DNA from 4 places in the Afipia sp. GW823-FHT06G09 genome. Region 4 is predicted to be linked to each of the others. Evidence: predicted binding sites of a transcription regulator. Region 4 holds the regulator's gene; each other region holds the start of a gene.
What was found. Region 4 encodes LexA, which represses DNA repair genes until DNA is damaged. Its sites were predicted from a motif close to TGTTCNNNNTGTGTTCNG; they were not measured.

Region 1: a site for LexA is predicted at 4,212-4,229, ahead of AC1Q67_RS06905 (ribonuclease T2 family protein). Genes of this name have one in related genera too.
Region 2: a site for LexA is predicted at 3,574-3,591, ahead of AC1Q67_RS08375 (DNA recombination protein RmuC). Genes of this name have one in related genera too.
Region 3: a site for LexA is predicted at 4,719-4,736, ahead of AC1Q67_RS17215 (ImuA family protein). Genes of this name have one in related genera too.

What each region holds. Positions count from the first base shown of each region.
Region 1 covers NZ_JBXAHF010000001.1:1,394,532-1,401,588, reverse strand. The annotation lists partial or broken gene hisS (histidine--tRNA ligase) at 1-943, shown strand, start outside; gene AC1Q67_RS06940 (DUF2000 family protein) at 1,096-1,506, shown strand; gene AC1Q67_RS06935 (tautomerase family protein) at 1,541-1,741, shown strand; gene AC1Q67_RS06930 (thioesterase family protein) at 1,774-2,169, shown strand; gene AC1Q67_RS06925 (hypothetical protein) at 2,262-2,477, shown strand; gene AC1Q67_RS06920 (DUF3617 domain-containing protein) at 2,643-3,170, opposite strand; gene AC1Q67_RS06915 (hypothetical protein) at 3,192-3,500, opposite strand; gene AC1Q67_RS06910 (hypothetical protein) at 3,677-4,147, shown strand; gene AC1Q67_RS06905 (ribonuclease T2 family protein) at 4,317-5,069, shown strand; gene AC1Q67_RS06900 (23S rRNA (adenine(2030)-N(6))-methyltransferase RlmJ) at 5,111-5,971, shown strand; gene AC1Q67_RS06895 (cold-shock protein) at 6,251-6,466, shown strand; gene AC1Q67_RS06890 (outer membrane protein) at 6,545-7,057, opposite strand, start outside.
Region 2 covers NZ_JBXAHF010000002.1:152,101-159,157, forward strand. The annotation lists gene dapE (succinyl-diaminopimelate desuccinylase) at 1-569, shown strand, start outside; gene AC1Q67_RS08355 (phosphorylase family protein) at 581-1,141, shown strand; gene truA (tRNA pseudouridine(38-40) synthase TruA) at 1,252-1,989, opposite strand; gene fmt (methionyl-tRNA formyltransferase) at 1,989-2,921, opposite strand; gene def (peptide deformylase) at 2,935-3,450, opposite strand; gene AC1Q67_RS08375 (DNA recombination protein RmuC) at 3,623-4,831, shown strand; gene AC1Q67_RS08380 (AmpG family muropeptide MFS transporter) at 5,006-6,373, shown strand; gene AC1Q67_RS08385 (GDSL-type esterase/lipase family protein) at 6,377-6,946, opposite strand; gene AC1Q67_RS08390 (hypothetical protein) at 7,014-7,057, opposite strand, start outside.
Region 3 covers NZ_JBXAHF010000004.1:78,196-85,252, reverse strand. The annotation lists gene AC1Q67_RS17225 (error-prone DNA polymerase) at 1-2,392, opposite strand, end outside; gene AC1Q67_RS17220 (Y-family DNA polymerase) at 2,389-3,981, opposite strand; gene AC1Q67_RS17215 (ImuA family protein) at 3,872-4,657, opposite strand; gene AC1Q67_RS17210 (putative DNA modification/repair radical SAM protein) at 4,818-6,050, shown strand; gene AC1Q67_RS17205 (UdgX family uracil-DNA binding protein) at 6,052-7,057, shown strand, end outside.
Region 4 covers NZ_JBXAHF010000001.1:76,112-83,168, forward strand. The annotation lists gene AC1Q67_RS00380 (molybdopterin molybdotransferase MoeA) at 1-211, shown strand, start outside; gene AC1Q67_RS00385 (SDR family oxidoreductase) at 265-1,008, opposite strand; gene AC1Q67_RS00390 (AraC family transcriptional regulator) at 1,106-2,026, shown strand; gene lexA (transcriptional repressor LexA) at 2,203-2,910, shown strand; gene AC1Q67_RS00400 (ComEC/Rec2 family competence protein) at 2,924-5,218, opposite strand; gene AC1Q67_RS00405 (tautomerase family protein) at 5,354-5,590, opposite strand; gene AC1Q67_RS00410 (SDR family NAD(P)-dependent oxidoreductase) at 5,602-6,312, opposite strand; gene AC1Q67_RS00415 (LysR family transcriptional regulator) at 6,458-7,057, opposite strand, start outside.

The DNA.
Region 1 (7,057 bases), 1.3 Mb from region 4:
GACGCCGAGATGTGCATGATGGCGGCGGACACGATGGAAGCGCTGGGCATTCCGCGCGGGCAATACGTGGTGAAGGTCAACAACCGCAAGGTGCTCGACGGTGTGCGGGAAGCGATCGGCATTGAGAGCGACGGCCAGTGGCTGACCGTTATGCGCGCGGTCGACAAGCTGGATAAATTTTCGGCTGCTGAAGTTAGCAAGCTGCTCGGCGCTGGCCGCTGGGACGGCGGCGAAGAAGGCAAGGGCGATTTTACCAAGGGCGCGAACCTGACGCCGACGCAAATCGAATTCGTGCTGGGGGCGGTTGGCCAGCCGTCTCGCGGCGATAACTTCGACGGGCTGAATGAGCTGCAAAGCCGGTTTGAAACAACCAGGTCCGGGCCGGAAGGCCAGCGCGAGTTGAGAGAAATCGCCGCGCTTGTGCGTGATTACGGTGATCGCATTCGCATCGATCCGACTGTCGTGCGCGGCCTCGAATACTACACCGGCCCGGTCTACGAGGTTGAACTGCTGCTCGACACCAAGGATGAAAAGGGCCGACCGGTGCGCTTCGGTTCGGTCGGCGGCGGCGGACGTTATGATGGGCTTGTGTCGCGCTTTCGCGGCGAACCTGTCCCTGCGACAGGCTTCTCCATCGGCGTATCGCGGTTGCAGGCTGCGCTGACGCTGCTCGGCAAGATCGACACCACACCGGAATTCGGCCCGGTCGTCGTTGTGGTGATGGATCGCAACGAGATCGCGCAATACCAGACATTCGTCGCGACGCTGCGCGGCGCGGGTATTCGCGCGGAAATGTATCTCGGTAATCCGAAGAACAACCTCGGCGTCCAGTTCAAGTATGCCGACCGGCGCAACTCCCCGTGTGTGGTCATTCAGGGGGGCGACGAGAAAGCGAAGGGCGAGGTTCAGATCAAGGATCTGATCATCGGCGCGGAGCTTGCTGGAGATACCGGCAATCGCGACGACTATCTGCAGAAGCAGACGCAGGCCCAGATCGCCTGCAAGGAAAGCGAACTGGTCGGAAAGGTTCGCGAAATTCTCGAGCGCCACAATGTGCCCTGGGCCAACGAAAAATAAGAACAGTAACGGTCGCGCATGCAGTTCGACACCAAGGTTGCCCTTGTCATCCGCACCGATCTCGAAACATGGCAGAAGCTGAACGTCGCGGCCTTCCTCGCCAGCGGCATCGCGGCGGCGTTTCCCGAATGTGTCGGCGCGCCTTACGAAGACAAGTCCGGCACGAACTATCATGCGCTGATCGGTCAGCCGATCCTGATCTACGGCGCGGACCGGCCGGCGCTGTCGCGTGCGCTCGAACGCGCCCTGGCGCGCGACGTGAAGCCCGCCGTCTATACCGAGGACATGTTCAAGACCACCCATGACGCCGCCAACCGGGCGGCGGTGCAGGCCGTCATCCGCGCCGATCTCAATCTGGTCGGGCTGGCGTTCCGTGCCGAGCGCAAGGTGGTTGACAAGATCGTCGATGGATTGAAGTTTCACGTCTGACAATTTCTGTCGCAAAGAAAAAAGGGAAACGAGCATGCCTGAGGTAATCGTGAACATGGCCGCCGGACGGACCGACGAGCAGAAGAAGGGCATGATGCTGGACATCACCCAGGCGCTGGTGAAGAACCTCGGCGTCGATGCGGAGGTCGTGACGGTGCAGATCAACGAGGCGCCGCTGACCCACAAGATGAAGGGCGGCAAGACGTTCCTTGAGCGCAAGGCGGCGGCAAAATAGCCCGAAGCGAACTTCGGATTCAGGACGTTTGCATGAGCACGCTTGAGAAAGTCACCGTCGGCATTCCCGGTGAGAGGATCGTCACGGTGACGCACGACATGACCGTGCAGCATTTCCTGGCGACCATGCCGCCGGTCTATGCGACTCCCGTCATGATCCTGCACATGGAGGAGGCCTGCACCGCCTCCATCGCGCGCCTGCTGCCGGAAGGCCATGTCAGCGTCGGCATGGAGGTGAATGTCCGCCACCTCGCCGCAACGCCGATCGGACGCACCGTGCGCGTCACGTCACGTGTCCGGCAGATCGATCCAAAGAGTGTGCTGTTCGATGTCGAGGCCTGGGATGGCGACCGCAAGATCGGCGATGGGACGCATCGGCGCGGCGCGATCAATGTCGCGGCTTTTGAAAAGCGGTTCGGCGTCGTCTGACAGGCGCCGCGCCGGATCTTGAGCATTTCTGATTGTTCTCGGCCCATGAACGGAGCTAGTTTCCGGCCGCCAGCCTCCTACGGAGATATCCGATGCGCCTCGTCCTGATTGCTGTTGCAGCCGCTGTGTTGTTTGCGGGGCAGGCCCATGCGCAGGGCAGGGGCCGTCCCGACACGAGCGGAGGGTCCCAGACCAAGGGCGAGGATCCGCAGAAGCGCATGGCCCGCGAAGAAGCCGCCGCCAAGGCCGCGATGAAGAACGTTCCGGATTCGAAAGAAAAGTACGATCCCTGGAAGATCGGGAAGTAACGAAATCCACACACCCTCGGTCGTCATCCCCGCGAAAGCGGGTATCCATAACCACCGAGCCATCCGATGAGATGCAGACGGCGGCGTCTCTTATAAAATTCGACGACGGGGAGTATGGGTCCCCGCTTTCGCGGGGACGACGCGCTTAGAGAAGGCCTTACGCAATCACTGCTTCGGCCGCATCGCCTTCATGTCCTTGATATTCATCTTCACGCCGCCGGGCATCAGGATGTCGCCGGGCTTCTGGTCCGGCTTGCAGGCACCGATCCATTTCGCTTCGAGCACATTGGTGGTTTCGGCAGGCATGCCCGCCGGGCCACCGCTGTTCTTCGATGTGGTGGTCACCGTGTAGGCCGAGTTGAAGTCGCCGCTGAACTCGGTGTGCGAGACGGACGTCATGTTGCCGATCTTGCAGGTCGACTCGACGACCAGGCCGGTCGCGGTCTTCTTCATGTCCTGCCCGGAGCACATTTCCTTCGCCATCGCCCCGAAGGTCGCCGCCATCTCTTTTTCGGTGGTGGCGTCGGTGCATTGTTGCATGGTCTGGGCACCGGCCTTGTCCAGCTTCAGTTCCCAGAGTCCCGGCTTGCGGCTCGGCATTTCGACCGGGTCGGCGAACGCCGGAACGGCGGCAAGACCGCTGCCGCAAATCGCCAGTGCCATGATGCGAAAGAGCGGAAGCATTCGCATCATGGATGTCTCCCTGATGGAGCCCTAGTAGCCGACGCGCAGCGGCCGGTTGAGATGACCCGGATGGACCCAGACGCAGGAGAAGGAAATGTAGCCGCCGTACTGGGCGTCGACGCCGGTCAGCTTCACCGACTTGCCGTAGCTGGCGCAGTGATTGAGGGCCATCGCCTTGACGTCCGCGCCTTCCTTGTAGAGCGAATAGGCGATGATGCCGCCGGTGTCGTTGCCCTTGAAGGGCGGCACCGTGTCGATGTCGAACCAGGCGGCGCTGGCTTGCGCGCTCATGAGCGCTCCGAAGACCGTCGCCAGAATCGCCTTGCCTGTTATCCGCATCGTCGTCTCCCATGGAATCTCGTCCGCACCATAAGGTGGTCGGGCTGTCATGGAAAGAATGCCGTGCGGTTCGGCGGGGGTTGGCGGCCAAGTGTTGCCGCGCTGCACTTGACCGGCTGGTGGCTTCGCGGCACCTTCCGGCACAACATCATCCCGGATTCCGGTGGACCGCTCCCATGCGCGACCTTTTCTCGACCCTTCGCAAACTGACTCTCGCCGTGGCGCTTGGCACCGTGGCTGGCCTGATGGCGCTCAGCCCGGCCGCCGAGGCAGCCAATGTGCTGGAGCGGAATTTCTGGCTGTCCGGCCCGCGCTATGATGGGAACATGCGTCCCTGCAACGAGGCGCTGGGCACCATTACCCAGCAGTTCGCTGAAAAAGAGGGCAAGTTCTGGAATTCCGCCCTTGAAATCACTGGCTTCGCCAACGTCCACGAGGTTGCTTTCCGGGCCTGGGCAAATGACAGCATTCCACGCCGCTTCTGCACCGCCAGCGCCATGCTGAACGACGGTCGCGCGCGTCAGGTGCACTACTCGATCATCGAGGACGGCGGCTTCGCCGGATTCGACTCGGGCGTCGAATGGTGTGTGGTCGGTCTCGACCGCAACTGGGCCTACAACCCTTCCTGCAAGGCGGCGCGCCCGTAAGCTTCGCGAATCATCCCATTATCATCGGAGCGCCTCGTCCGCGTCGCGGTGGACGAGGCGATTTTGTTCTTGAAATGTTCCTGTGGCCTGACTAGGCTTTGAGCAGGGTCATCCGCACGTAAAAATCCGGTGCTGGCCGGAGGATGCGGTGAGAGTAGGGGGCGTTGCCATGTCCGGTTTCAGGTCCGTTTCGTCGGCCACGGGTGTTTCATTAGGTTTTTTCCGCGCTGATTTCTTTCCTTCACTCCGCCGCCTGATCGCTCCGCTGCTCGGCCTTGCGATCGCCGGCGTGATCGCGGGCTCGGCGGCGGCGCAGGACAAGCGCCAGAACGCCCCCGGTGAATTCGATTTCTATGTGCTCTCGCTATCGTGGTCGCCGTCGTTCTGTCAGGCCGCGCATGAGCGCGGCAATTCCGGACGTGGCATCCAGGCCCAGTGCGCCGGACGGCCGTTTTCCTTTGTCGTGCACGGGCTGTGGCCGCAATATGATCGCGGCTTTCCGAATTACTGCCAGCGGCCGTCGCCGAGGCTCGATCGCAATGTCATGACCTCGATGCTCGATCTGATGCCGGCGCCGGGACTGATCTACAACGAATGGGACAAGCACGGCACCTGTTCGGGGCTGGGGGCGCGCGCCTATTTCGAGACCATCCGCAAGGCCCGCGCGGCGGTGAAGATTCCCGCCGACTATCTCGAATTGTCCGACACCAAACTGGTCAGCCCCGGCGACGTCGAAGACGCCTTCATCAAGGCCAATCCCGGCCTGTCGAGTTCGGCGATTGCCGTGCAATGCGACAGCAAGCGCCTCAACGAAGTGCGCATCTGCATGAGCAAGGATTTGCAGTTCCGCGCCTGCGAGGAAATCGACCGCCGGTCCTGCCGTCGCGACAAGGTGGTGATGCCGCCGGTGCGCGGGGGATAAGCACAGGTTACTTTCATCGCGCGATGTCGTAACTGTCGCGCATGAACTACCGTCACGCATTCCACGCCGGAAATTTCGCCGATGTCATCAAGCACATCGTGCTGGCGCGCATCCTCACCTATCTGCATGAAAAGCCCGCCGCATTTCGCGTGATCGACACCCATGCCGGCGCGGGGCTTTACGATCTGACAAGCACTGAGGCCGAGCGCGGCGGCGAGTGGCGCACCGGCATTGCGCGGCTGATGCAGGCGCGTCTGTCCGAACCGGTGATGACGCTGGTCGCGCCGTATCTCGACATCGTCCGCGCGTTCAATCCGCAGCGCGATCTCACCGCCTATCCGGGATCGCCGCTGATCGCGCGCGCGTTGCTGCGGCCGCAGGACAGTCTGGTCGCCTGCGAACTGGAGCCGAATGCACGCAAGCAATTGATCTCCGCATTGCGCCGCGACGAGCAGGCGCGCGTGGTCGATCTCGACGGCTGGACCGGATTGCCCGCGTTCGTGCCGCCGAAGGAGCGGCGCGGGTTGGTGCTGATCGATCCGCCGTTCGAGAGCCGCGACGAGTTCAAGCGGCTGGCGGACGGCTTCAGTGCGGCGTATGCCAAATGGCCGACCGGCATCTACATGCTCTGGTATCCGGTGAAAGAGCGCCGCGCGACCGACTCACTGGCGGAACATGTGGCGCGCGTGGCGAACACTGGCAGCAGCGACGCGCGATGTCTTCGTGTCGAATTCAGCGTCGCACCGCAGACGCCGGACTCGGGACTTGTGTCCGCCGGCCTGCTGATCGTCAATCCGCCATGGACTCTCGCCGCGGAGTTGAGGTCGATCCTGCACGAACTCGAGAAGCCGCTGGGCCTCGGCGGTGCGGGCCGCTTTCGGATCGAGACGATACGCGCCTGATGCACTGCACGCGCAGCGACTGTCAGATGCCGTGATTTCGTTCGCACGATTAACCCAAATGCGGCATGGCCAATTTGCCGGGAACCGTATTATGCTACGGGCGTGAAGGTCGGCTTTTACGTTCCGCGCCCGCGAATGGCCGCGGCGGAATGACGAGAGGCCCCGGGCGTTTCCGGTTTTTGGGAGGCGCTCTTCAAGGCCGCCGCTTTCCGGCAGTGAATGCCGGGCCTGACCGACGCGCGTTGCGCGCCGGAGGTGCAATGCGGGGAGGGGTTCCCGATGGCCATGATAGGTGTCGTCAAGTTCTTCAATGCTGAACGTGGATACGGTTTCATCAAACCGGACGACGGCGGACGCGATGTGTTCGTGCACATCACTGCGGTCGAGCGCGCGGGCTTGAAGGATCTGATCGAAGGACAGCGTATTACGTTTGAAGTCGAGCCCGACAAGAAGGGCAAGGGACCGAAGGCGGTCAATCTCGTGATTTCGCCCTGATATTGCAGGACGTCATGGCCGAAACAAAAATCCCGGGCGCAAGGCCCGGGATGATGGATCGCGGATACGCGGTTTCGATCAGAAGCGGTAGTTGACGCCGACACGGACCGTGCTGAACTGGTAACCGTTCGACACACCGGTCATCAGGAAGTTCTTCTCGCTCAGATCGACATAGAGATACTCGACCTTGGCGGACCAGTTCTGATTGATCGCGAATTCAGCGCCAGCGCCGACCGTCCAGCCCGCTGACGTGTTGGTTTCCGACAGGCCGCCCGGCAACTGTGCCTTCAGCGAGCCGAATGCGAGACCGCCTGTGCCGTAAAGCAGGATGCTGTTGAACGCGTAACCCACGCGGCCGCGCACGGTGCCGAACCAGGGGTTGGAGAATTTCCAGGCGGCGAATGTATCGTCCGACGAATTGAGCTGAATGTCGGCCTCGATGCCGGCCACCCACGCGCCGTTCTGCCAGTTGTAACCGGCCTGAAGTCCACCGAGCACGCCAGATGGCTTCGCGCCGCTGTTGGACACGTCGCCCCAGCCATAGCCGAGATTGCCGCCGATATAGGGGCCGATCCAGCTGTTGGCGAGCGG
Region 2 (7,057 bases), on a different contig from region 4:
TGCAGGGTCATGTCGCCTATCCGCACCGCGCGTCCAATCCGGTGCCGGACATCGCGGCGCTGATCGCCGCATTGAGCGGCGATCCGCTCGACAAGGGCACCGAACACTTTCAGCCGTCGAACCTCGAGTTCACCTCGGTCGATGTCGGCAATCCGGCCTGGAACGTGATCCCGGCGCAGGCGCGGGCGCGCTTCAACATCCGCTACAACGATTGCCATACCCGCGAAGCCCTCCGCGCGCTGATCGAGGAGCGCGTGACCAAAGCGAGCGGCAACCGCATCAAGGCGCATGTGGTCTGGGAGCCGTCGAACGCCGACGTGTTCCGGACCAGGCCGGGACCGTTCACCGATCTCGTCGTCGCCGCTATCGAAGACATCACCGGCCGCAAGCCCGAGCTTAACACCGGCGGCGGCACCTCGGATGCACGCTTCATCACGCATTATTGCCCGGTGCTGGAATTCGGCCTTGTCGGCCAGACCATGCACCAGATCGACGAACGCACGCCGGTGTCCGATCTCGAAAAGCTCACGAAGATCTATCGCGGCGTGCTCGATCGCTATTTCGCATGAATGACCCGGACATGAGCGGACATATCGTTGTTCTTACCGCCATCGATACCGAACTGAACAAGGCGCGCGCGCCGGAAGGTGTCGAGGTGATCTACACCGGCGTCGGCAAGGTCAATGCGGCGAGCATCGCGACGCTGGCGGTGATGGCGTTACAACCGAAGCTGATCGTCAATTACGGTACCGCCGGCAAGATCGCGCATATCCATAACGGGCTTGTGGAAGTCGCGCACACGGTTCAGCGCGACATGGCGGCGATGCCGCTGGCGCCGCGCGGGCGCACGCCGTTCGCGCCGGAGATGGACCGGCTGTCGTCGGGCCACGGCAGCGTCGTCTGCGGCACCGGCGACAGCTTCGTGACCTCCGTCGATCCGTGGCTGGTCGAGAACAACATCGACATCGTCGACATGGAACTGTTCGCGATTGCCCATGTCTGCCAGCGCCACAACGTGCCGTGGCGGGCGTTCAAGTTCATCACCGACGCCGCCGATGAGAACGCCGCGGATCACTGGAACGAGAATGTCGCCGGTGGCGAAGATCTGTTCTGGGATGTGATGAAAGATATAGCGCAATAGTCGCTTCGTACCGTCATTGCGAGCGAAGCGAAGCAATTCATCTTCTCAGATGTGCCGACAAAGAGTGGATTGCTTCGTCGCTTCGCTCCTCGCAATGACGATTTACCGAGCTAATACTCCACCCGCACCAGATAGAGTCCGTCCGGCGGCGCAACAGGGCCGCAGGCCGTGCGGTCGCGCGCCTCGAGCGCATTACGTAAATCCTGTGCCGTCCAGCGCCCATGCCCCACCCAGACCAGCGAGCCGACCATTGAACGCACCTGGCTGTGCAGGAACGAGCGCGCCGAGGTCTTGATATTCACGTCATCGCCGTCACGCGTCACATCGAGTGCGTCCAGCGTCTTCTCCGGCGACTTCGCCTGACATTCGGTGTCGCGGAATGTCGTGAAGTCGTGCTTGCCGACCAGTACCTGCGCGGCTTCCTGCATCGCCGCGACATCGAGCGGCCGCGGCACGCGCCACGCGTGCCCTGCTTTCAGCGCGAGGTTCGCCCGGTGATTGACGATGCGGTAGATGTAGTGCCGCTTGGTCGCCGAGAACCGCGCATCGAAAGTTTCCGGTACGATCTCCGCCGACAGCACGCCGATCGGATGCGGGCGCAGATGGGCGTTCAGCGCATCGCGCACGCGATCGGCCCTGTAGTCCTTTGCCAGATCGATATGCGCCACCTGCCCGAGCGCATGGACACCGGCATCAGTGCGGCCTGCGCCGTTGACCCGCACATCCTGACCGGTCATCGCCTTCACGGCATCTTCCAGCGCGCCCTGCACCGAGGGGCCCTTGTCCTGATACTGCCACCCCCAGAAGGGAGCGCCGTCATATTCAATGAGGAGCTTGTAGCGGGGCATCAGTTCACGCGCGCCGGAGGCTTGAGGGGCGTGCCGTTGAGAAAGGCCTCGGCCTTCATCGGTGGCTTGCCGGCGCGCTGCAAGTCCAGAATACGGATCGCGCCGGCGCCGCAGGCAATGGTCAGGCGATCGTCGAGCACATCGCCCGGCGCACCGGAGCCCTTGGCCAGCTCGCACCGCAGCACCTTGATGCGCACCGGCTCGCCGTCGACGGCAATCTCGAACCACGCACCGGGAAACGGCGACAAGCCATGAATATGCCGCAGCACCTCGCGCGCTGATTTGGTCCAGTCGATCCGCGCCTCAGCCTTGTCGATTTTGGCGGCGTAGGTGACGCCCTCTTCGCTCTGCTTCGTGAATTGCAGGCCACCGCGCGACAGTCCGCCCATCGCCCGCACCATCAAATCCGCTCCGAGAGGCGCAAGCGCATCGTGCAAATCCTGCGCGGTCATGGCGTCAGTGATCGGCAGCCGCTCCGCCATCGCCACGTCACCGGTGTCGAGCCCAGCGTCCATCCTCATGACCATCACGCCGGACTCGGCATCGCCGGTCATGATCGCGCGCTGGATCGGCGCGGCGCCGCGCCAGCGCGGCAGCAACGACCCGTGCAGATTGAAACAGCCGAGCGGCACGGCATCCAGAATGTTCTGCGGCAGGATCATGCCGTAAGCCACGACAACAGCGGCATCGGCATTGTGCGAACGGAATTCTGCCTCCGCTTCCGGCGTCCGCAGCGTTTTCGGCGTCAGCACCGGAATGCCGAGTTGCCGCGCAGCCTGCTCCACCGGTGTCGCCTGCAGCTTCATGCCGCGGCCAGCCGGCTTCGGCGCGCGCGTATAGACCGCCGCAATCTCATGGCCGTGGTCCGCCAGCGCCAGCAGCGTCGGCACCGCGAAATCCGGCGTGCCCATGAAAATCAGACGAAGCGGCATGAGAAGCTCCGGCTTATTTCGCCGCGAGCTTAGCGGCCTTGGTGAACTTCTTCATCACGCGGTCGCGCTTGAGCTTGGAGAGATAGTCCACGAACAGCACACCGTTGAGGTGATCGATCTCGTGCTGGATGCAGGTGGCGTAAAGTCCCTCCGCATCTTCCTCGCGCATCACGCCTTCGATATCCATGAAGCGCACCCGCACCCGCGCCGGCCGCTCGACCTCCTCATAGTATTCGGGGATCGACAGGCAGCCTTCCTCGTAAACGGACATCTCGTCGGACGACGCCAGAATTTCCGGATTGATGAAGACGCGCGGTTCCTTTTCCCCCTCCTTCTTGGAGAGGTCCATGGTGATCAGGCGCAGCGGCACGGCGACCTGGATCGCGGCCAGGCCGATGCCGGGCGCGTCATACATGGTCTGGAACATGTCGTCGGCCAGCGCCCGGATCTCGGGCGTGATCTTTTCAACCGGCTTGGAGATCAGCCGCAGTTGCTTGTCGGGAAGGATGATGATGTCGCGATTGGCCATGGGCGCGATGTAATGGGAGCGCCAGCCGCGGTCAAACCCGTTGTGGGGTCAGGCGCTTGGCTGGAGGCAAATGCCGTTAACCGACGATTAACCATAAAAAACAAGACGTTATTAACCATAAAATGTTCCCTATTCGTTCGCGTCGAGCACCGAATCGGGTTACAAAGGGGGCATGAACGAGATTCTTTTCATGGCCGGCGATCTGCCGGTTCGCGTAGGCGATGCCCTCATCGCATTCGGCGTGCTTGCGCTGCTGCTGCTGCTGACCATCGCCATCGTCATCGCGCGCTCCGGCCGCAAGGGTGCTGAGGCGGCCATGGCGCAGGCAGTGCGCGCCGACGAGCTTGAAGAGCGGCTCGCGGAGGTCCTGCGCATGCAGAGCGAATCCACCGGCCGGGTCCATGAAATGGGGCAAGCGCTGGTGGGACGCCAGGCGGAGATGGCCCGCGCCGTCAACGAGCGGCTGGATTCGGTGACGCATCGCGTCGGCCAGTCCATGGAACAGACCACGCGCAACACCATGGACTCCTTGCGGGTGCTGCACGAGCGCCTCGGCATCATCGACAATGCGCACAAGAATCTCACCGACCTCACCTCTCAGGTGACGACCCTGCGCGACGTGCTCGCCAACAAGCAGTCACGCGGCGCGTTCGGTCAGGCGCGGATGGAAGCCATCGTGCAGGACGGTATGCCGAAAGACTCCTATGCCTTTCAGCACACGCTCTCGAACCGGACCCGCCCGGACTGCGTGATTTTCCTGCCCGATCAGCGCCCGCTGTGCGTCGATGCAAAATTTCCGCTGGAAGCCTTCACCGCGCTCCGCGATGCGCGCAGCGACGAGGAAAAGAAAGTCGCCACCCAGCGGCTGCGGCAGGACGTGATGAAGCACGTCAACGACATCGCCGAGAAGTATCTCATTCCCGGCGAGACGCAGGATACGGCGCTGATGTTCGTGCCCTCGGAATCGGTCTACGCTGAAATCCACGATGGCTTCGACGATGTGATCCAGAAGGCCTACCGGGCGCGGATCGTGCTGGTGTCGCCCTCGCTTTTGATGCTGGCGATCCAGGTGATGCAGCAGATCCTGAAAGACGCGCGGATGCGCGATGCCGCCGACCAGATCCGCACCGAAGTGATGCACATGTCGGACGATCTCGGCCGTCTGCGCGACCGCGTGCTCAAGCTGCAGAAAGATTTCGGCAACGTAAATGAAGACGTCCGCCAGATCCTGATTTCGGCGGAGAAGATCGAGAAGCGCGCCGGCCGCATCGAGGAACTGGATTTCAGCAAGAGCAGCGAGCCCGCCGACGCGCGCATCGTGACCGGCGGCAGCGATCTGTTCCCGGCCCACCCGCTCCGCAAATTGCAGGCGGGCGAATAATCGTCGCAATCGGGACTTACCCCACCCCGGCGCTTCGCGCCGACCCTCCCCACGGGGGAGGGAGAAGAAAGACTTTGTGCTCGCCACACCTCCTATCCCTCCCCTCGATGGGGAGGGTGGCTGACCAGGTCAGCCGGGTGGGGTGATCGGCCAAGAATCTGCTAACACCATCGCATGACAGCACCCGATAGCGCCGAACCAGTCTCAGCTCCCCGCGCCTCGTGGCGCGAGGCATTTGCAGTCTATCTGCAGAAGCGCGTGCTGATCGTGCTGTTCCTCGGCTTCTCGTCGGGACTGCCGCTGGCACTGTCCGGCTCCACGCTTCTGGTGTGGATGCGGGAGTCCGGCGTCGATCTCGGCACCATCGGCCTGTTCGCTTTGGTCGGCACGCCCTACACGCTGAAATTTCTCTGGGCGCCACTGGTGGACGCGCTGCATGTGCCGCTGCTGACGCGCCTGCTCGGGCGGCGGCGCGGCTGGCTGGTGTTCGCGCAACTGCTTTTGATCGGAGCGATCCTGCTGCTGGCGGTGACCGATCCGGCGCGCTCGCCATTCTATGTTGCGCTCGGTGCGCTGCTTGTCGCGGCCGCGTCGGCAACGCAGGATATCGTGGTCGATGCCTTTCGCGTCGAAAGCCTGCCGGAGAGCGAGCAGGCCGCCGGCATGGCTTCGTACGTCGCCGCCTACCGCGTCGGCATGCTGATCTCCACTGCCGGCGCGCTGTTTCTGGTCAGTGCATTCGAAGGCACCGGCCTGACCAAGCCGATCGCGTGGATGTGGGGCTACATCGCAATGGCCGCGATGGTGCTGATCGGGATGATCGCGGCGCTTGTCGCCACCGAACCCGAACAGTCGCGCCGCGCCGAAGCAGCAACCTCCGGTGAGAACGCGATCTCCCGCGTCGTCAGCGCCGCCGTCGGCGCATTTACCGAATTCCTGACCCGCAAGGACGTCTGGGCGGTGCTCGCCTTCGTGATCCTCTACAAGTTCACGGATTCATTTTCCGGCACCATGACCGCGCCGTTCGTGATCGATCTTGGATTCACGCGCAACGATTATGCCGCCATCGTCAAGGGCGTCGGGCTTGCCGCGACACTGGTCGGCGGCTTTGCCGGAGGCTTTCTCGCGCGCGCATGGTCGCTGGAAGCGTGTCTGTGGATCGGCGGCGTGCTGCAGGCGATTTCGAATCTCGCCTTCGCCTGGCTGGCCTTTGTCGGACACAATCAATGGGCGCTGGCGCTGGCGATCACGGTCGAGAACTTTACCGGCGCCATCGGCACAGTGATCTTCGTCGCCTATCTGTCATCGCTGTGTCAGAGTCCGCTGCACACCGCGACCCAGTACGCACTGCTCACCGCCTTCGCCGCCATCGGCAGAACCTATCTCTCCGCGGGCGCGGGCTATGTCGCGCAGGCCACCGGCTGGCCGGCGTTCTTCGTGCTCAGCGTGCTGGTCGCGGTGCCGAGCTTGATCCTGCTGGCGTGGCTACAGCGGCGCGGGCACTTCAAGACGCTGGCACGGCGCGAAGCCATCGCGGCGTAATGCTCAGGCGGCCTTCTTCTTCGCGGCCTTTGAGACCAGCGCCGCAACCGGCCCGATGGTCTTGCCGACCATCTTTCTGTAGCCCGCCGCATTGAAATGCCCATCCCCGCCGCCGACAATGAGCGCAGGGTTCTTGTGATCCGCCACGTTGTAAACCGGCGGCCGGATCACATAGGTGTCGATCCCCTTCGCCCGCAGGCGGCTGACGATACCGGCGACGTTGGCCTGAACTTCCGCCATGCTGACGCCGCGCTTGATATCGTTGATGCCGATCCAGATCACCACAACGCGCGTGCCTGACGGCACCGCTGAATCCAGTCGTCCCGCAAGGCCCGAACTGGTGTCGCCATTAATGCCGCCATTGCTGACGCTCACATTCAGACCCCGGGCATTGAGCGCGGCCTGAAGCTGGCTCGGGTAATTCTCCGAGGGCGAGATGCCCTTGCCGTAAACGTTGCTGTCGCCGATCACCGCGACCTGCACCTGCGCGCAGGCGGACTGCACAACAGCAGGCGCCGCCAGAAAGAAGACAGCAAGAAAAAAGGAAGCAAACAGGTTTCGCTGCAATGACATGACCCGCCCCAAAACTGATGTCTAAAATCAGCAGACTAGGGCTGGTTTCCAAACACCGTCAAGCGCGTCAATGCTTGGTCACGACGCTCCACTTTGTGACAATGGCATCGC
Region 3 (7,057 bases), on a different contig from region 4:
CGATCTCGCGCACTTCGACGTTATTCTTGCGCGCATCGCCGACGATCTGCGCCGGCGCATAGAAACCCATCGGCTGCGAATTCAGCAGACCGCAACAGAATGCATCCGGGTGATAGTGCTTGAGCCAGGACGACACGTAGACAAGCTGCGCGAAGGCAGATGCGTGGCTTTCCGGAAATCCGTAACTGCCGAACCCCTTGATCTGATCAAAGCAACTGATCGCGAATTGCGGATCATAACCGCGCTCAATCATGCGATCGACCATTCGCCGCTCGAATTTCGGCATGGTCCCCACATTGCGGAACGTAGCCATGGCACGGCGTAAGCCGTTGGCTTCTTCGGAGGTGAACTCTGCCGCCGCCATGGCGATCCGCATCGCCTGCTCCTGAAACAGCGGGATGCCCAGCGTCTTGTAAAGGATTTTCTCGAGTTCGTCCTTGTCGCCGTATTCCGGTGACGGCGACGGATAGCTGACCTGGATCTCCCCGTTTCGCCGCTTGAGATAAGGATGAACCATGTTGCCCTGAATCGGCCCAGGCCGGACGATGGCGACTTCGATCACGAGGTCATAGAACGTTCGCGGCTTCAGGCGCGGCAACATGTTCATCTGTGCACGGCTCTCGACCTGAAACACGCCAAGGGATTCACCCCGGCACAGCATATCGAAAACCGGACCGCTATCCTTGTTTTCCGATTTGATATCCGAAAGCTGGTAACGCCTGCCCTTGTGATCCGCGATCAGGTCGAAACACTTTCGGATACAGGTCAGCATGCCGAGCGCCAGCACATCGACCTTCATCATCTTCAACGTGTCGATATCGTCCTTGTCCCACTCGATAAAGGTACGGTCATCCATGGCGGCGTTGCCGATGGGCACGTAAGTATCGAGACTGTCCTGCGTCAGCACATAGCCGCCGACATGCTGTGAGAGATGGCGCGGGAATTCGATCAGTTCGGTGGCGAGTTCGACAGCACGGCGGATCATGCCGTTCTGCGGGTCGAACCCCGCCTGCCGGATCTGCATGTCGCTGACACCGTCGCCCCAGCTTCCCCAGACCGTATCGGCGAGCGCTGCGGTGACATCCTCCGTCAATCCCAGCGCCTTGCCGACGTCGCGAATGGCGCTACGCGGCCGATAGTGGATGACGGTGGCGACAATCGCCGCGCGGTGGCGGCCATAGCGCCGGTAGATATACTGCATCACCTCTTCGCGCCGCGAATGTTCGAAGTCGACATCGATATCCGGCGGCTCAAGGCGCTCTTCGGAGATGAAGCGTTCGAACAGCACATCGGTTGCGGCGGGATTCACCGAGGTAATGCCGAGCACATAGCAGACAGCCGAATTCGCCGCCGAGCCTCGCCCCTGACAGAGGATATTCTGACCGCGCGCGTAATGCACGATGTCGTGCACGGTGAGAAAATAGTGCGCATATCCCAGCTTCTCGATCAGACGCAGTTCCTTATTGAGAGTCCCCTCCAGTTTTTCATCGATTCCGCCGGGGAAATATCTCGCCACACCCGCCCACGTCAGGTCTTCTAGGTGCCCTTGCGCCGTCTTGCCCGGCGGCACGGGTTCGTCGGGATAGCGATACTTCAGTTCATCCAGCGTGAATGTGATGCGGTCGGCGAAACGCATGGTTTCTGCAATCGCCTCCGGCAGATCGCGAAACATCCGCGCCATCTCGAAGCCCGGCTTCAGATGCCGCTCGGCATTGGCCTGAAGTTTTTTCCCGGCGGCATGGATCGTGGTTTTTTCCAGAATGCAGGTCAGAACGTCCTGCAGCGAACGTCGCGCGGGATGGTGGTAAAGTACCTCATTGGTCGCCAGCAGCGGCACGCGGGCGGTGGAAGCAACACGTTGCAGTTTCGCCAGACGCCGTGTGTCGTCGCCGCGATACAGCAGGCTTGCCGCGAGCCATATGCCTTTTGCTCCGGCACGGCTTCGCTGCAACCGGTCGAGCACTTTCAATACCGCTGCCGATTCGAAGCGATGCGGCAGCGACAGGACGAGCAATTGCCCTTCTGCAAAATCCAGCAGATCATCGAAGGTGAGATGACACTCGCCCTTCTCTGCTCTGAGCTTGCCGCGCGTCAGCGACTGGCACAGCCGGCCGTAGGCGGCGCGGTCGCGCGGATAGACCAGAATATCCGGCGTCCCATCCATGAAGACGAGGCGCGATCCGATCAGCAGCCTGGGCTTGAATTTGACATCGGGATTCTCGAGTTCCTTGTAAGCGCGCACCACGCCGGCCAATGTGTTGCGGTCAGCAATTCCAATGACCGGCAGAAGAAAACCGCTGGCCTGATGCACATATTCCTGCGGCTGCGAACCGCCGCGCAGGAACGAGAAATTCGTCGTGATTCCGATTTCCGCATAGTCGGTGGCTTTCATGCGAACAGCCCATGCACGAACCATTTGGGAGGAACGGGTTCGTCCTTTTCAGATACAGGTTCGTTGTAGAGGCCATCGCGGTAAATCCAGAAGCGCATCCCCTCCGCATCCTCGACACGGAAATAATCACGCGTCAGCGCTTCATCCTTGTGTCTCCACCATTCCATGGCGATGCGCTCGGGTCCCTCTACCCGCACCACGGCATGGGTCGCGCGCCGCCATGTAAACCGGGGTGGAGGTCCGTCAGGAACTGCGGCAGCAGTCACCTTGATTTCTTCCGGCCTCTCGAACAGCCGCAGCGGGCGCAGCGGCGGCTCGGCTTCGACACGCGCGGGCCAGTCTGCAATTGCGGCGGCGGCGAGATATTGCTGCGCAGGCGCGGCGATTGCTGCGCGCTCGGGAATGTGCGTGTCCTGCGGCAGATGCACCACGACACGCTTGCCGCCGATGCGTGCGGCAATGCGGTCGACCAGCGCCACCACCTCGTCATTGTCACGGGTTCGGGTATCGAAATCGCGCTGCTCCTGCACCACGATCTCGACGCGGCTGGCTGATAACCGGATCAGATCGAACCCGAAGCCGGGATCGAGCGGATCGGCCAGCGCATCGAGCCGTTCGCGAAACAGACGATCGACGACATTGACCCTGGTGACCGGCTGTCCGGTCTCCACCGTGATCGTGCGCACCGCGCCGTCGGTGCGAAAGAAACTCGCCTCCAGCCGCCGCGCACCCTTGCCCTGCTTGTCCATGGCGGCGACCAGCATTTGCGCCAGACCCGAAAGGATTGCCGCGATCACGTTTCCGGTCGCGACCGGTTCGGCGAAGCGCTTCTCCACCATGAAATCCGGCAGCGGCTTGCGGGGCGAAATCGGCGCATCGGCCTGCCCCAACGCCTGCTGCAACAAATTCACGAATGCCGCGCCGAAGCGTGCGGCAAGTTCATGCGGCGCGCGCGCCGCGACATCGCCGATCGTTTTCAGGCCGGCGCGGCGCAAGCCTCGCGTGATCGCATCGTCAGCGCCGAGCGCGAACACCGGGAGTGGATTGACGGCACGCGCCTCCTCTCCATCGGGCACGATACAGCTTCGCGCCGCCCGCGCCACGGTACGTGCACAAACGGGCGTGCCGGCAATCGCCGCGTTCACGATAAAGCCTTGCCGGGCCAGCGATGCGCAAACGCTGCGCAACATCGCGGCCTCGCCCCCGAACAGATGCGCGCAACCGCTGATATCGAGCAGCAACCCATGAGGCGGATCGAGCGCGACCAGCGGCGTGAAGCGGTCACACCAGTCGGCGATGGCTTCCAGCAGATTTGCATCCGCGGCCTCATCCGCGTCGAACACCTGCACATCGGGACAAACCGCGCGCGCATTCGCCAGCGGCAGTCCGGCTTCAAGGCCGGATGTCACGGCTGCGTCGTTCAGCGCCGTAATTTGCAGCGCGTTGTTCAGCCTGGAGACGACGACACACGGGCGCGCATCATCCGGCGCGGCGTCTTGCCCCGAAAGCTGGCGCTTCAATCGATCGGTCGGCAGGCGCGGCAGCCACAGGCTGAGAATGCGCCGCCGATTCACGGAAGAGGCCTTCATCGCATTTCCACTCCATGATCCATTGTCCGGTCTCGCCGTGACGATTGCGAACAAGCCGTGCGTCCAGCGTCGGCGCGCCCCACGCTTCCGTCGCAGGTGATGACGGTGCAGCACGCACCACCCATCGCGTTTCCGCCGTGCTGGCGGACGGTGTGGCGGCCGTGCGCAGCACAAGGCACGTGACATTCGAGGCACGCGCGGCCAGCGTGAGCCTGCGGCTCGCGACCAGATCGAGCGCACGCACCTCGCCCCAGACATCCAGCACCACCGCGCCGAGCGCATCGCAGGCGATCGCATCGCTCGCCGCGCGCAGTGCCGTCTCGGCATCTGCGGCCCGCACTGTCACCAGCAGACGCGGATCGAGCCCGAGTTCATTGAGGCCGCTCAGCGACAGCGCGCCGGATTCACGTTCCATGAAGTCCTGCCGGACCAACACCAGCGGCCGCCGCCCGGCCAGACGATGCGCAAGACCTGCGATAAAACCCGTCGCCGCCGCGCCATGGCGCCCACCCTCGGCGAACACCTCATGCAATGCGCCGCGCACCAGCCCGCCCTGCAACACGGCATCGGCGCCCGTATGGCCCATCGCCACGCGCACAAGCCCACCGGCCTCGCCCTCAAGGCGGCCGATGGTCCCCCGCAGGGACGCAAGCGTGTTCATGCGTGCGCCGGTCATGCGCCGCTCCTGGAATTTCTGGCCCGCCGTCCGAAGTGACTGAACGAATGACGGACTTACTTGTTCATGATATGTTCTAATATAAAGCTAAGAGCGAACGGAGAGTCAACCGGACTTTGGGACGGCCTCTTTCTTTAACGAAAACAATGAGATTTGATCCATGGACGTTCAGCGCAAACTCGAGATCCTGGCGGACGCTGCCAAATACGATGCTTCCTGCGCTTCCAGCGGGACGGAAACGCGCGACAGCCGCAACGGCAAGAGCATGGGCTCGACCGATGCCGGTATGGGCATCTGCCATTCCTATGCGCCGGATGGCCGCTGCATTTCGCTGCTGAAAATCCTGCTGACCAACGCCTGCAACTACGATTGCCTCTATTGCATCAACCGCGCGTCCTCGAATGTTCAGCGCGCGCGCTTCACCGTGGAGGAAGCCGTCAAGCTGACACTCGATTTCTACCGGCGCAATTATATCGAAGGACTGTTTCTCTCCTCAGGCATCATTCGCAGTCCGAACTACACCATGGAGCAGGTGGTCCGCGTCGCGCGCAGCCTGCGCGAAGATCATCATTTCCGCGGCTACATCCACCTGAAGACAATCCCTGAAGCCGATGACGCGCTGATCGCCGAGGCCGGGAAATATGCCGACCGCCTCAGCATCAACATCGAAGTGCCGACGGAGAGCAGTCTCTCGAAACTCGCGCCGGAAAAAGACGTACGCGCCATCCGGCGAACCATGGGCCGGCTCCGGCTCAGGCTCGATGAAGCGCAAGAAACAAAGAAGGACAAACGAGCGCCGCGCTTCGCGCCCGCTGGTCAAAGCACACAGATGATCGTGGGCGCTGATACCTCGAACGATCAAACCATTCTGGAAACCAGCGCCAATCTCTACGGCTCCTATAAACTCAAGCGCGTCTATTATTCGGCATTCAGTCCAATTCCCGATGCCAGCCGCAGCCTTCCCTTGCAGGCGCCGCCGCTGATACGCGAGCATCGGCTGTATCAGGCCGACTGGCTGCTGCGGTTTTACGGGTTCGATCTCGGCGAGATCACCGATCCGCTCGAAGGCGGCATGCTGCCTCTCGACATCGACCCGAAACTTGCGTGGGCTTTACGCCATCGCGAACGCTTTCCGCTCGACGTCAATCGCGCCAGCCGCGAGGATTTGCTGCGTGTTCCCGGCTTCGGCGTGAAAACCGTTGATCGCATTATTTCCGCGCGCCGCGTCACCAACCTGTGCAGCGCCGATCTCGCACGCCTGCGCGTTCCTCGGAACAAGGTGCTGCCCTTTATCGTTCTTCCTGACCACAAGCCGCCAGCGCAACTCCTCGACAGCAACCGTCTGCTGCAATTGTTCCGTCCGCCGGCAACGCAAATGGGATTCGGATTTTAGATTGCACGTCATCAGCCTCGACAACGAAACGGACTTCGACGGGTGGCGCAATGCTGCGCGGACCCTCGCATCGAACGGCATCGCGCCGAACGATGTGACATGGACCGTGGCAGGGGGAGACGCGGGCCTGTTCGCGCCTTCCGCGATCCCCGTCTTCGATACGGAACAGTCATTCAACGTGCCCGCTGCTTTCGTGCAACTCGCAAAAACCGCGATCCTCAATCGTAATCCGGAGCGCTTTGCGTTGCTGTATGGCCTGCTTTGGCGATTGCGGACGCACCCGCGCCTGATGGGTGCGGCAACCGATGCCGATGTTGTCCGGGTGCAGTCCCTTGCGAAAGAGGTTCGCCGCGACGAGCACAAGATGCATGCCTTCGTCCGGTTTCGCGAATTCGGCCGGGGCAACGATTTTCGCTTCGTCGCATGGTTCGAGCCCAACCATCATATCGTGGAACTGGCTGCACCATTCTTCGAGCGCCGTTTCGCCGATATGGCGTGGTCGATTCTCACACCGGATCGCTGCGCGCACTGGGACGGGTGCAAGACGATCTTCACACCTGGCGCGGTGAAATCAGACGCGCCCTCCAGTGATCCGCTCGAAGACATCTGGCGCACCTACTACGCAAACATCTTCAATCCCGCACGGCTCAAGATCAAAGCCATGCAAGCGGAAATGCCTAAGAAATACTGGCGGAACCTTCCCGAGGCCCCGCTGATTGATACGTTAATTGCAAAAGCCGGACTCATGACGCAGGCCATGATCGACAGCGAGGCTTCAGTGCCGCGCGCATCGCAGCAACGGAGGGATAAACCGATGAAATCACCATCGGTCCATACAAAGCCCGGCAGCCTCGCTACAATCCGCGCCGAAGCCGCCAGTTGCCGTGCCTGTCATCTCTGGAAGGATGCGACCCAGACCGTGTTCGGCGAAGGCTCGGAAAATGCGCCAATCATGCTGGTCGGCGAACAACCCGGCGACAAAGAAGACCTTGCCGGCAAGCCGTTCG
Region 4 (7,057 bases):
CGAACTGCCCGAGAACGACAAGCGGCAGGACTATCTGCGCGCGCGTGTCGCGCCCGGCCGCGACGGGGTGCCCGTCGCGACCTCGGTGGGCGCGCAGGACAGTTCGCTGGTGGCAAAACTGGTCGAGGCGAATGCGCTGATCGTCCGGCCGCCGTTCGCTCCGGCAGCCGCCGCCGGCTCGCCCTGCACGATCCTGCGGCTTCCCGCGTAGAAAAAGCCACCTGCGCCGATCCACGATCCATCGCAAACCGGCGGCTGTGCTGTCTATCTCGCCTGAGCCAGCGCCACGGCGTCGGCACCCGCCGGAAAGCGCAGTTGCCCGGTCGCATCGTTGGCGGCACGCCAGACCGCTTCCGCCACATCGGATTCTGTCGTGACCGCGGCCGGCTGCGTGAACGCGGCAAAGACCTGCTGCGCAAAGGGCGCGTAGGCTTGCGGGATCAACCCCTCCATCCGGTTTCCCGAATTGCTGCTGAAGCGCGTGGTCGGCCCATAACCGGGTTCGACCAGTTTTACGCCCACCCTGAACGCGGCGAGTTCATGCGCCAGCGAGCCGGTAAATCCCTCGATGGCGGTCTTGCTCGCGGTGTACGCCGCGACCAGCGGCATCGGCGCCAGCGTGGCGCTCGAGGTCACGTTCACCACCACGCCCGACTTTCGCGCGCGGAACTGCGGCAGCACCGCCTGCGTCATCGCCATCATGCCGAACGTGTTGGTCTCGAACACCTCGCGCACCGTTGTCATCGGCGTCGCCTCGAACGCGCCGAAAAGTCCGATGCCGGCATTGTTGACCAGCACGTCGATGGGACCGCTCGCTGCGATGACAGCCGCAATGCTTTCCGGTCTGGTCACGTCGAGCGGCAACACGCGGAGCGTATCGTTGCGAGGCAATATGTCTTCGCGCGGCGTCCGCATGGTGGCGATCACCTTCCAGCCCTGTGCATCAAAGTGCCGGGCGGTTTCGAGGCCATAGCCGGACGAGCATCCCGTAATAAGAATAGTCTTCATGATCACTTTCCCGATGATTTTGGTACGGTTGCTATGGCGGACGCTGTCCGGACGATCTACAATGGAAAGTCCATATTTCCTTTGCGAGCGTCCGGATGTGACCGATCCCCTCTCCGAAGTCATCGCCCTGCTTCAGCCGCGCACGGTGTTCTCCAAACGCATCAGCGGTGCCGGACGCTGGGGCGTGCGCTATTCGGACTTCGGCCAGCCCAGCTTCTGCGCCGTACTTGAGGGAAGCTGCCGCCTCGCGGTCGACGGTCACCCGGCCCTGACGCTGGAAGCCGGCGACTTCGTGCTTCTGCCCGCGACACCTGGATTCACCATGTCCGGTTTCGAGCCGGTGCGGCCCGAACGCATCGACCCGAAGGTGATGCTTTCCCCGGTGGGCGAAGTCCGCCACGGCACCCGCGGCGGGCGGCCGGATGTACGTTTACTTGGCGGCTATTTCGTTTTCGACTCCCCCAACGCATCCCTGCTCGTATCGCTGCTGCCGGGATTGATCCACGTGCGCGGGGTCGAGCGGCTCTCCGTGCTGGTGCAACTCGTCGGAGAGGAATCGCGCGCGCAGAGACCCGGCCGCGATCTCGTGCTCACGCGCCTCGTGGAGGTGCTCCTGATTGAAGCACTTCGATTGGCGCCGGCTGATGGCGCGCCGCCCGGACTGCTTCGCGGACTGGCCGATCCGCGGCTCGCTCCGGCGATGCAGCAGATGCACGGTCATCTCGCGCGGCCGTGGACGATGGCGCAACTGGCCGGGAAAGCCGCGCTGTCGCGCTCGGCATTCTTCGAGCGCTTCACGCGGACCGTGGGTCTGCCGCCGATGGAGTATCTGCTCGCCTGGCGCATGGCCGTCGCCAAGGATCTGCTCCGCCGTCAGGACATCGGGCTTGGCGAAGTCGCCGAGCGGGTCGGCTACGGCTCGGCAAGCACCTTCAGCACTGCCTTCAGCCGGCATGTGGGGCAGTCCCCGGGCCGCTACGCGCGCGCTTCGGCAGAAGCTGTCGGCGCGTTGACGTGAAATTAAGGGGTTGCGGAACACATATGGAACAGATAGTGTTCGTTCATGATTTGTTTCGAGTGACTCGCAACTCCTGAGTGTCCCTTTTCATTGTTTCGCAGTGGGGATCCAGAGAGGCGCAGCTTCGGATCAGACACGGGAATTCTTGAGATCCTTGGGATCGGGGACCAATTCAGATGCTGACACGCAAACAGTATGAGCTTCTGCGCTTCATCAACGAGCGGCTCAAGGAAGCTGGTGTTCCGCCCTCCTTCGATGAGATGAAGGATGCGCTGGACCTGCGGTCGAAGTCCGGTATCCACCGGCTCATCACTGCTCTCGAGGAGCGCGGCTTTATCCGGCGGCTCGCCAACCGAGCCCGCGCCATAGAGGTCATCAAGCTTCCCGAAACGAGTGCCAGCCCCGGCGGCGCACGCCGCGGCTTCACGCCCAGCGTCATCGAGGGCAACCTGGGCAAGGTTCGCTCGGCGCCGTCGCTCGGCCCCGACGAAGATGCAAGCTTCCCTGTCGCCGTACCGGTCATGGGCCGGATCGCGGCCGGTACACCAATCGAGGCGCTGCAGACCCGCAGCCACACCATCAGCGTGCCGCCCGACATGCTCGGGTCCGGCGAACACTACGCCCTCGAAGTGCGCGGCGACTCCATGATGGAGGCTGGTATTCTCGATGGCGACACCGTGCTGATCCAGCGCAACGAGACCGCCGACACCGGCGACATCGTGGTGGCGCTGATCGACGAGGAAGAAGCCACCCTGAAGCGCTTCCGGCGGCGCGGTGCGTCCATCGCCCTGGAGCCTGCCAACGCAGCGTACGAAGTCCGAATCCTGCCGCCCAACCGCGTGCGGATTCAGGGCAAGCTGATCGGCCTGGTCCGCAAGTACTGAGTTCGACTCGAGATCAATCGTCCGGCTGGAGATCGCTCTCCGCCGGCGTAGCATCGACAGGCTGCACCGGGCGATTTGCCGGTACGGCGGGTGTATCTGCTCCATCATCGCGGGTCGCGGGCGCCCATGGACGGCCCACCCCGCGGCGGTTGGCGCTGATCGCGTAGCCGTCAGCGGTTTTGCGCAGAGCGAGTGTGCCGCGCCTGCGCAGCATTTCCTGATCCAGCACCATGGCCGCACAGTCGGCGGGCGGCTGACGCAGTGTCACGATCACAGCGGCCCGCACGCAGTCGTCCCCGAATGCTTCCGGTTTCAGTGTCAGCGCAACTGTCGAGCCGTCCGCTGTCTGCACCACACATCCGGACGTGTCGCACGAGACGCCATCGCTGAGCGATACATCGGTAGCCTTGCGCATGTCGGCGTCGGCCGCGAGCCACTCGCGCGACAGGAAGACGTCCTTTCCGGTGCGCATCAGGCGCAGTCTGCCGTCCTTCCCTCGCACCGCAACGGTGTGGCCGTCTCCCGCCACAAGAATATCCGGCTGCGGCGCCGTCAGTGCCCAGACCGTTGCGAATGCGATGAGCCCTGCACCCGCCCAACGCAGCGGCGTCCGCAGCAGACCGAGTACAATGATCCCCGCACTCATCACGGCCAGCGGGCCGGCACCGAATGACGCGATCTGGCCGATGGCGCCAGGCAGCGCTGCCACCCATTGCGACACCGCCACCATCCATCCGATGCCGACATCCATTAGCCGCCAGAACACGCCGTCGAAGCCGAACGGCATCGCCAGCAACCCGAGCAGCCCTGCGGGCATCACCAGTATCGAGACCACCGGCATCGCCGCGAGATTGGCCAACACGCCGTAAGGCGTCACGCGATGAAAATGAAACGCCGCGTACGGCATGGTCGCGAACCCGGCCACCAGCGACGCCAGCGCCAGCATCGTGATCTCGCGCCCTCCCCAGAGCGCCGCACGCGCAACCTGCGAATTGTCGGGCGATGCGAACAGGTTCGGCATGCCGATCTGGATCAACGCCACGAGTCCCAGCGTCGCCGCGAACGACATCTGGAAACTCGGATGCACGAGTGCTTCCGGCGCGATCAAGAGCACGATCATCGCCGCAACCGCCAGCGTACGGAACGTAATCGCGCGGCGATCCACCATCACCGCGATCAGCACCACCGCCGTCATGAAGAACGAGCGTTGGGTGGCGACCTCCGCGCCCGATAGCAGCAGATAAAATGCTGCGGCAATCAGCGCGGCAACTGCCGACCATTTCTTGATCGGGAACGTCACAGTGAGTGCTGGAAACAGCGCAAGCAGCGCGCGCACCGCGAAAAACACCACGCCCGCCACCACCGCCATGTGATAGCCCGAGATCGACAGCACATGGCCGAGTCCCGAAACAAACATCGCGTCGTTGACCGGCGCGGAAATCGCGTCACGCCGCCCGGTCAGCAGCGCCGTCGCGATGGCGCGGTTGTCGCCACTGAGCACACCGCGAATGCGCGCATCGATGGCGTCGCGCATGCCCTGCATCGTAGCAGCGTAGCGCAGATATGCGCCGCCGCTGCGTGGGGCATCAACCGTCTTGATCGCCCCCATCGCGAAGCCAGACGCACCGATGCCCTGGAAGTACATGTCGCGTCCGAAGTCGTAGCTTCCCGGACGCAGCGGCGAGAGCGGCGGCAGCAATCGCGCCTTCAGTTCGACAAAGCTGCCGACGGCCGGCGCTGTCCCCTTTTTGACCGACAGCCGCACGCGTTCGAGCTTGATCCCGCCGCGCGGCGAGTCCATCTCTTCGACGCGCAGCACGAAGCGGTCCGTGCGCTCGCGCTCGTCACGGGTCTCAACGAACCCCTTCAGCGCCACCGAGAACATCGGACGCGCGAGAACACCGTGAGCGACGCGCGCGGTCTTCAGAGTAGCTGCGGCAAATCCTGCTGATAACGCGGCCAGAATCACCACAAGGGGAAAGACGCGGCCGCGCCGCGCAACGAAGGCCGCAACACAGAACGCGAATGCCGTCGCGGCGGCGACCAGTGCCACGGGCTCGCGGTCCGCCGCAAAATAGATCGCAATGCCCGCGCCGAACGCGACCGGCACCCAGGGCAGCAACCGGCCCGGTCCGGCTTCCGCCGTGATCCAGCTTCGGGCTTTTCCGATGAGGAATGACGATGCGCTTTCCGTGAAGCCGGCGGCGGCAGGCTCAGCACTGCGGGGCGGCCAAGAAATAGCTCGGCCGATGGCGCGCCCCGCCCGGCCTTTGGATCTCTCTCGGTCTTCGCCGCCCCCGCCCGCCATCGCGTTGCTCCGGCATCGCCGAGACAATGCTAGCGGAAGCGACCAGGCTGGATAGCGGAACGGATGCAGAATGCGCTGTTCGATTTTAACCGCCGAAAAACAGAGGCCGCCAAGTGATGGCGGCCTCCGTCCCGGTTATTTGCCGCTGGCGGCGCGCTGCTTTCGGTATTCGAGCGCGGGCAGGCCGCCCCATCCCCAGTTGTCCGTGTCGACCTCCTCGATAACGACGAAGGTGGATTCAAGCGGCTTGTGGAGGACGTCGAGCAGAAGCTGGCTCGCGCCGGCAATCAGACGCGCCTTTTCTTCCGCCGTGACGGAGGTCCGGCCGGGGCCGGATCCCTCGCGCGTAACCTGGATCGTGACAATCGGCATGACAGCCTCCGTTAGTGACCGGCGCTCTGGCCACCGTCGACGTGCAGGATTTCGCCGGTCACGAAGCCAGCGGATTCGAGGTACAGAACCCCGTCAACGATATCGCGCATCTCGCCCATGCGCTTCACCGGATGAAGGCCGGCAAGAAACTCGTGGGTCTCCGGAGCGTGCATCGGAGACTTGATGATGCCGGGCGACACGGCGTTCACACGAATGCCCTTGGTTGCGTATTCAACGGCAAGCGCCTTGGTCGCCGAATTGATGCCGCCCTTGGTGAGGTTGGCGAGCACCGTCGGCACGATGGCGGTCGCGTTGTCGGTCAGGCTCGTGGTGATGCTGACGATATGACCGGAGCCCTGCTTCAGCATTTCTGCCGCGGCTTGCTGCGTGATGTGGAAGAAGCCGGCGAGATTGGTCGCGATCTTCGAATTGAAGTCCTCGGCCGTGTATTCGGTGAACGGCTTGGAGATGAAGATGCCGGCATTGTTGACCAGCGTGTCGACCCGTCCAAAGCGCGTGATGGCTTCCTTGACGACGCGCTCGGCTGTGGCGCGATCGCCGATATCGCCGGCGACGGCCACAACGTCGGGATCGCTGCCCTGCTTGATTGAGCGGGATGTCGCGACGACCCGATAGTTGCGATCCCGGTAGGCCTTGACCAGGCTGGCGCCGATACCCTGCGATGCGCCGGTGATAATTGCGACCTTCTGTGCGTTGCTCATGGTGTGCCTCGATGATGTCCCAACAGCGATATTGCTGCTGGCTGGCCCGCAGGCCGTTGCTCATCGTTCTATGGCGTTCCATGAGGCGGCAGAATTGCCGACGTTCGGCAGACATCCTTCCGCCGGCCGAAAGAATAGCGAGAGCTCAGGAATCCATCGTTCCGGCTTCGGCAGACAGCCGGGCAAATTCGGCTTTCAGGCGGGGCGCTGCAAAATCAACGAATGTGCGCACCTTTGGCACCGTCAGCCGCCCCTGCGGCATCACGAGATTGACCGGCAGGACTGCGGGTTCGGCATCGCGCAGCAGGAGCTTCAACGATCCGTCCTGAACGCGCTCGGCAACGTGATAGGTGTACAGACGCGTCACACCATGGCCATCCACCGCAGCGCCAAGCGCTGCCCGTACGCTGTTCACGAGAAACCGGGGTTTGAAGTGGACAGATCGCGCGATCGAACTCCCCGGAGCTGGCGGAAATACCCAGGTGTCCTGCCCCATGTGTGTTGTGGTGACAATGCTGTGTTTGGTCAGATCCGCGGGCTCGACGATGCGAGGATGGGCGGCGAGATAACGCGGCGACGCGGCGACCACCCGCTTGACGTCTCCCCCGACCCGTACCGCGACCATTGCAGAGTCCGGAAGTTCGGCAACACGAAGCGCGATGTCGATACCTTCTTCCACAAGGTTGGCATGGCGGTCGAGCAGCAGCAGATTCACCGAGACACCCGGGAACGCGTCGAGATAGGC